2 linked regions of the Saccharothrix espanaensis DSM 44229 genome follow. Each later gene encodes a partner of the first gene's protein in a complex. Links are inferred from orthologs where the notes say so. Each region holds a gene or a part of one and is shown on either strand. Other genes may lie near its edges.

Region 1 (3,237 bases):
CGACGATGGCGTCGTACGAGCGGTCGAGGAGTTCACGCACGTCGTCCTCCGGCACCCGACCGCCGAGGTCGACCCGGTTCCAGCCGTAGCGGCCGATGTAGGCGCTGACCGTGATGTCGTCGGGGAACCGGTCACGCCACTCGGCCGCGTCCTCGGCGTCCACCCCGGACTTCACGCCCACGGTCTTCGCCGACAGCCCGATGAACGCGAACGCCTTGCCGCCCACCTTGCACACCAGCTCCTCGTCACCCCACGGGTAGCTCTCCTCCGCACCCGGCTTGGCGAGGCAGTGCGCGATCACGTCGTCCAACGTCATGGCCGACACGCTAAGCCACCCCACCGACAAAACCGCCCGACATGATCGCCCCACAGCCGGTTCCCACCACACCACAGGGAGCGGGAACCGGTGCCCGACAGCGCAGCCGCTACTTGACGCCGGCCGCGTCCATACCCCGGAGTTCCTTCTTCAAGTCCTGGATCTCGTCACGCAGCCGGCCGGCCAGCTCGAACTTGAGCTCACGGGCCGCGCTCATCATCTGGTCGGTCAGCTGCTGGACCAGGTCGGCCAGCTCGGACCGCGCCATGGTGCTGGTGTCGCGCTCGGTCAGGACCCCCGAGCTGCGGCCGCTCGCGCCCGGATCGCCGGTCGGCTTCTTGCCCCGGGACGCGTTGCGGCCGGAGCCGCCCGGCTCGATGGCGTCCTCGGCCTCGGCGTAGACCTGCTCCAGGATGTCGGTGATCTTCTTGCGCAGCGGCTGCGGGTCGAGACCGCGTTCCTCGTTGTAGGCGATCTGCTTCGCCCGCCGCCGGTTGGTCTCCTCGATCGCGTGCTGCATCGAGTCGGTGATGCGGTCCGCGTACATGTGGACCTGGCCGGAGACGTTGCGGGCCGCGCGGCCGATGGTCTGGATCAGGCTGGTGCCCGAGCGCAGGAAGCCCTCCTTGTCGGCGTCCAAGATCGAGACCAGCGAGACCTCGGGCAGGTCGAGGCCCTCGCGCAGCAGGTTGATGCCGATCAGCACGTCGAAGTCGCCCAGCCGCAGCTGGCGCAGCAGCTCCACCCGGCGCAGGGTGTCGACCTCGGAGTGCAGGTAGCGGACCCGGATGCCCAGTTCGAGCAGGTAGTCGGTGAGGTCCTCGGACATCTTCTTGGTCAGCGTGGTGACCAGGACGCGCTCGTCGCGCTCGGCCCGCGCCCGGATCTCGTGCACCAGGTCGTCGATCTGGCCCTCGGTCGGCTTGACGATCACCTCGGGGTCGATCAGGCCGGTCGGCCGGATCACCTGCTCCACGAACTCGCCGCCCGCCTGGCCGATCTCGTACGGGCCGGGCGTCGCCGACAGGTAGACCGTCTGGCCGATCCGGTCGGCGAACTCCTCCCAGGTCAGCGGCCGGTTGTCCAGCGCGCTGGGCAGGCGGAAACCGTGCTCCACGAGGTTGCGCTTGCGGGACGCGTCGCCCTCGTACATGCCGCCGATCTGCGGCACCGTCACGTGCGACTCGTCGATGACCAGCAGGAAGTCGTCCGGGAAGTAGTCGATCAGGGTGGCCGGGGCGGTGCCCGCGCCGCGGTCGTCGATGTGTCGCGAGTAGTTCTCGATGCCCGAGCAGAACCCGACCTGGCGCATCATCTCGATGTCGTAGGCCGTCCGCATCCGCAGCCGCTGCGCCTCCAGCAGCTTGCCCTGGCGCTCCATCTTGGCCAGCTGGTCGGCCAGCTCCGCCTCGATGTTGCCGATGGCCCGCTCCATGCGCTCCGGGCCGGCGACGTAGTGCGTCGCCGGGAAGATCCGCAGCTCGTCGACCTCCCTGATCACGTCGCCGGTGAGCGGGTGCAGGTAGTAGAGCTTGTCGATCTCGTCGCCGAAGAACTCGACGCGCAGCGCCAGCTCCTCGTAGGCCGGGATGATCTCGACCGTGTCGCCCCGGACGCGGAACGTGCCGCGGTTGAACGCCACGTCGTTGCGCGCGTACTGGATGTCGACCAGCGCCCGCAGCAGCAGGTCGCGCTCGACCTCGCCACCGACCTCCAGGTGGATCGACCGGTCGAGGTAGGACTGCGGCGTGCCCAGGCCGTAGATGCACGACACGGACGCCACCACGATCACGTCCCGCCTGGTCAGCAGGCTCATCGTGGCCGAGTGGCGCAGCCGCTCGACGTCCTCGTTGATCGAGGAGTCCTTCTCGATGTAGGTGTCGGTCTGCGGGATGTACGCCTCGGGCTGGTAGTAGTCGTAGTAGCTGACGAAGTACTCCACCGCGTTCTCGGGGAAGAACTCCTTCAGCTCGTTGGCCAGCTGCGCCGCGAGGGTCTTGTTCGGGGCCATCACCAGGGTGGGCCGTTGCAGCTTCTCCACCAGCCACGCCGTGGTGGCGGACTTGCCGGTGCCGGTCGCGCCGAGCAGGACGATGTCCTTCTCGCCGGCCCGGACCCGCCGTTCGAGATCCGCGATCGCCGCCGGCTGGTCACCCGCGGGCTGGTAGTCGCTGACCACGCGGAACTGACCGTCGGTGCGCGGGATGTCGCCGACGGGCCGATGCGCCGAGTGCGCCTTGACCGGGATCTCGGTAGGAAAAGCCACGGGTACGACGGTACGCCTCGGGTCCGACAATCTGCGATCGCCCCAGGTCAGCGCCTCACAAGCGACTCAGTTGCAGTTGCAGCAGTCACAGCACGAGCAGTCGCAGCACCCGTCGCCGCCACCGCCGCCACGCCCGTGGTTCGACCCGCCGCAGTCGCAACCACCGGACCCGCAGTCACAACCACCCGACCGCCACTTGCCGCTGAACGGCCCGGGGTACGGATCACGACAGCAGTACTGGCAGGTCCCGCACTGGTAGAGGACCGCCAGGCAGCCCACCAGCAGCCCCCGCCCCTTCGGCGGGTGGACCAGCTCCGGCCAGAACCACAACCCGCCGCCAGGACCGGGCTGCTTGCCCCGCCGGTCCCACTTCGTCGGCGGTGGCGGCGGCTCGTCCCCACCACCGCCGTACGCGCCGGCGGGCGGGACCGGACCGGGTGGCGGCACGCTGCCGTAAGCGCCACCCATCGGCGAGTAGGTGCCCGGCTGCCACTGACCCGGAGGCGTGTCCTCGGGCCGCCGGTGCGCGTGCGGCTCGCCGAACGCCCGCCGGATCGACTCCTGCACCTCGTGCACCAACAACGCGTGCACGAGCCGCCCGTCCACGAAGTCCACTTCGCCCAACGCGAGCTTGATGCCCAACGCCGCGTCGTCG
Region 2 (3,352 bases), 1.2 Mb from region 1 along the record:
AGCACGTCGATCTCCCGGTTGTGCACGATCTTCGTGCCGCCGGCGGCCATCCGGGCGGCGCCGATCGTCCGGGAGATCTCCACCCGCCGCTTGACCAGGCGCAGGATCTCCGCGTCCAGGAAGTCGATCTCCTGGCGCAGCGCGTCGATGTCCTCGTTGGCGGGTGCGGTGTCGGTGCTGTTCATCGCGGGTGACCTCTCGACTCTGGCTGGTGAGTCCCGGTCCGGAAGCGTCGAAGCCCCGGAATCCGAGGACTCCGGGGCTTCGTGGGTGGCTTGACGCGCTAGCGGTCCACGGGAGCCGGAGTCCGGGTCCCGTAGAAAAACTCGAAGGTGACCGAGCGCATGGGCCCATCATGCCACAGCCGGCGGATCGCGCGGGGGAGTGTCGGTGCCACCGGGTAACGTGGATCCACGATGAGCGCCTTGTTCGACTTGCCGCCAAGTCCCCCCGATTCCCGGTCCTCCCGCCTGCTGGACGACCTCAACCCGGCCCAGCGCCGGGCCGTCGAGCACGCCGGTTCGCCGCTGCTGGTCGTCGCGGGGGCGGGCTCGGGCAAGACCCGCGTGCTCACCCGCCGGATCGCCTACCTGCTCGGTGAGCGCAAGGTGCACCCCGGCGAGATCATGGCCATCACCTTCACCAACAAGGCCGCGGCCGAGATGAAGGAGCGGGTCGCCGACCTGGTGGGCGCGCGCGCCCGGTCGATGTGGGTGTCGACGTTCCACTCGATGTGCGTCCGGGTGATGCGCCGCGACGGCAAGACCCTCGGCCTGTCGTCGAGCTTCTCCATCTACGACTCCGACGACACCCGGCGGCTCATCACGCTGGTGGCGCGCGACCTCGACCTGGACCCGAAGCGCTACCCGGCCCGCACGCTGGCCATCCACATCTCGAACCTGAAGAACGAGCTGGTGGACGTCGAGACGGCGAAGGCCCAGGCGGGCAACGACCTGGAGCGCCGGGTCGCCGAGGTCTACGAGAGCTACCAGCGCCGGCTCACCGAGTCGAACTCGCTGGACTTCGACGACCTGATCATGCGCACGGTCGAGCTGCTGCAGAACTTCCCGGCGGTGGCCGAGCACTACCGCCGGCGCTTCCGGCACGTGCTGGTGGACGAGTACCAGGACACCAACCACGCGCAGTACACGCTGGTCCGCGAGCTGGTCGGCACCGGCGAGGGCGGCGTCCCGCCGGCCGAGCTGTGCGTCGTGGGCGACGCCGACCAGTCGATCTACGCCTTCCGCGGCGCGACGATCCGCAACATCGTGGAGTTCGAGCGCGACTACCCGCAGGCGACGACCATCCTGCTGGAGCAGAACTACCGCTCCACGCAGCGGATCCTGACCGCCGCGAACGCGGTCATCTCGCGCAACCCGAACCGCCGGGACAAGCGGCTGTGGAGCGACCTGGGCGACGGCGAGAAGATCGTCGGCTACGTCGCGGACAACGAGCACGACGAGGCCGCGTTCGTGGCGCGCGAGATCGACCGGCTGGTCGACGGCGGCGACGCGACCAACGGCGAGATCGCGGTGTTCTACCGCACCAACAACCAGTCCCGGGTGTTCGAGGAGATCTTCATCCGGCTGGGCCTGCCCTACCGGGTGGTCGGCGGCGTGCGGTTCTACGAGCGGCGCGAGGTGCGCGACGCACTGGCCTACCTGCGCACGCTGGCCAACCCGGACGACACGGTCTCGCTGCGGCGGATCCTCAACGTGCCCAAGCGCGGCATCGGCGACCGCGCCGAGGCGTGCGTGTCGACCTACGCCGAGCGGGAGCGGATCAGCTTCGCGGCGGCGCTGCGGGAGGCCGTGCGCGGCAAGGTGCCGCTGCTCAACCCCCGCTCGCAGAGGGCGATCGCCGGGTTCGTCGAGCTGCTCGACGAGCTGGGCGCGCTGGTCGAGCGCGGCGACGACGTGGCCGACGTGCTGGAGGCCGTGCTGGACCGCACCGCCTACCGCGCGGAGCTGGAGGCCAGCGAGGACCCGCAGGACCACACCCGGGTGGAGAACCTCAACGAGCTGGTCACGGTGGCCCGCGAGTTCACCGACCTGGGCGCGGCGGCGCAGGGCCCGACCGAGGACGAGGGGCTGCCCGCCGAGGGCTCGCTGGCCGCGTTCCTGGAGCGGGTGGCGCTGGTCGCCGACGCCGACCAGGTGCCGGACGCGGAGTCCGACGGCGTGGTCACCCTGATGACGCTGCACACCGCGAAGGGCCTGGAGTACCCGGTGGTGTTCGGCACCGGCTGGGAGGACGGCGTCTTCCCGCACCTGCGGGCCCTGGGCGACCCGGTCGAGCTGGCCGAGGAGCGCCGGCTCGCGTACGTCGGCATCACCCGCGCGCAGCAGCGGCTGTACCTGTCGCGGGCGCTGGTGCGCTCGGCGTGGGGCCAGCCCTCGGCGAACCCGGCGTCGCGGTTCCTGGACGAGATCCCGGCCGAGCTGGTCGAGTGGCGGCGGGTGGAGCCGCAGCGCTCCGGCCCGTCCACCGCGACCACGTGGGGCAGCCGCCGCTCGGACGGCCCCGCGCGGCCCGCGCCGGTGAACAACCAGTGGAAGGACACGCCCTCGCTCAAGCTCGACGTGGGCGACCGGGTCAGCCACGACAAGTACGGGCTGGGCAACGTGGTCGCGGTGGACGGGTCGGGTCCCCGCGCCACCGCCACGATCGACTTCGGCAGCGCGGGGAAGGTCCGGCTCATGCTGATCGGCGGCGTGCCCCTCGTGAAGCTGTGAGGGCGGCGACCAGCGCGGCGGCGACCGGGAACAGCACCGCCAGCCGGTAGCCCTCCAGCGGCGTGTCGCCCAGCGCCGCCACGGCGGTCACGCCGGCCACCCCGAGCGCCGCGCCGAACTGGAACGACGTGTTGAGCAGCCCGCCCGCGAGGCCCTGCTCGGCGTCGGCGATCCCGTCGGTGGCGATGATCGTCAGCGGCCCGTAGGCGAGCGCGAACGCGAGCCCGAGCAGCAGCACGGTCGGGAAGAGCTGCCAGTAGCCCCAGCCGTGGTCGATCCGCAGGAACAGCGTGAACGAGGCGGTGGCCAGCAGCAGCCCGGCGGTGACCACCGGGGCCAGGCCGAACCGGGCGACCAGCCGCGGGGTGAGCGTCGGCGCGAGCACCGAGTCGATGCCCACCACGAGCAGGGCCAGGCCGGTCTCCAACGCCGACCAGCCGAGCACCTGTTGCAGGTACAGCACGGCGACGAGCTGGAACCCGAAGAACGCGGCCGCGAGCAGCAGCGCCGAGACGTTGGCCCGCAGCAGGGGGCCCGAGCGCAGGATGCCCAGGCGCACCAGCGGGTCCGCGGTCCGCCGCTCGATCACCACGAACGCCGCGAGCAGCGCCACGCCG

Evidence for each region.
Region 2: the proteins of uvrB (region 1) and pcrA are in contact, whole or in part, in a crystal structure (PDB 7EGT), measured with the Thermus thermophilus proteins. The link is inferred for Saccharothrix espanaensis DSM 44229 from one-to-one orthologs. Residues at the interface, in WP_096411307.1 of Thermus thermophilus: Glu23, Leu25, Arg26, Asp27, Gly28, Glu29, Arg30, Phe31, Arg55, Glu326, Asp327, Phe328, Glu379, Ser382, Gln383, His398, Gly400, Arg401; in WP_096412145.1 of Thermus thermophilus: His654, Arg656, Phe657, Gln666, Asp668, Glu669, Lys680, Arg681, Leu682, Ser683, Lys685, Tyr686, Ala687.

What each region holds. Positions count from the first base shown.
Region 1 is NC_019673.1:7,417,387-7,420,623, forward strand. The notes cover bases 5-2,929. They hold uvrB (excinuclease ABC subunit UvrB), read right to left. Parts: upstream 2,583-2,929; coding sequence 426-2,582; downstream 5-425. Other genes in these bases: BN6_RS32210 (MmcQ/YjbR family DNA-binding protein), read right to left, coding at 5-316; BN6_RS32220 (DUF5685 family protein), read right to left, coding at 2,649-2,929. Also shown: more of BN6_RS32210, read right to left, coding at 1-4; more of BN6_RS32220, read right to left, coding at 2,930-3,237. UniProt on the Escherichia coli protein: The UvrABC repair system catalyzes the recognition and processing of DNA lesions. A damage recognition complex composed of 2 UvrA and 2 UvrB subunits scans DNA for abnormalities.
Region 2 is NC_019673.1:8,650,195-8,653,546, reverse strand. What follows is about bases 36-3,075. They hold pcrA (DNA helicase PcrA), read left to right. Parts: upstream 36-416; coding sequence 417-2,735; downstream 2,736-3,075. Other genes in these bases: BN6_RS37860 (MFS transporter), read right to left, coding at 2,698-3,075; BN6_RS37870 (chorismate mutase), read right to left, coding at 36-185. In the rest of the region: more of BN6_RS37870, read right to left, coding at 1-35; more of BN6_RS37860, read right to left, coding at 3,076-3,352. UniProt on the Escherichia coli protein: A helicase with DNA-dependent ATPase activity. Unwinds DNA duplexes with 3'-5' polarity. Translocates on single-stranded DNA with 3'-5' polarity. Initiates unwinding more efficiently from a nicked substrate than double-stranded DNA.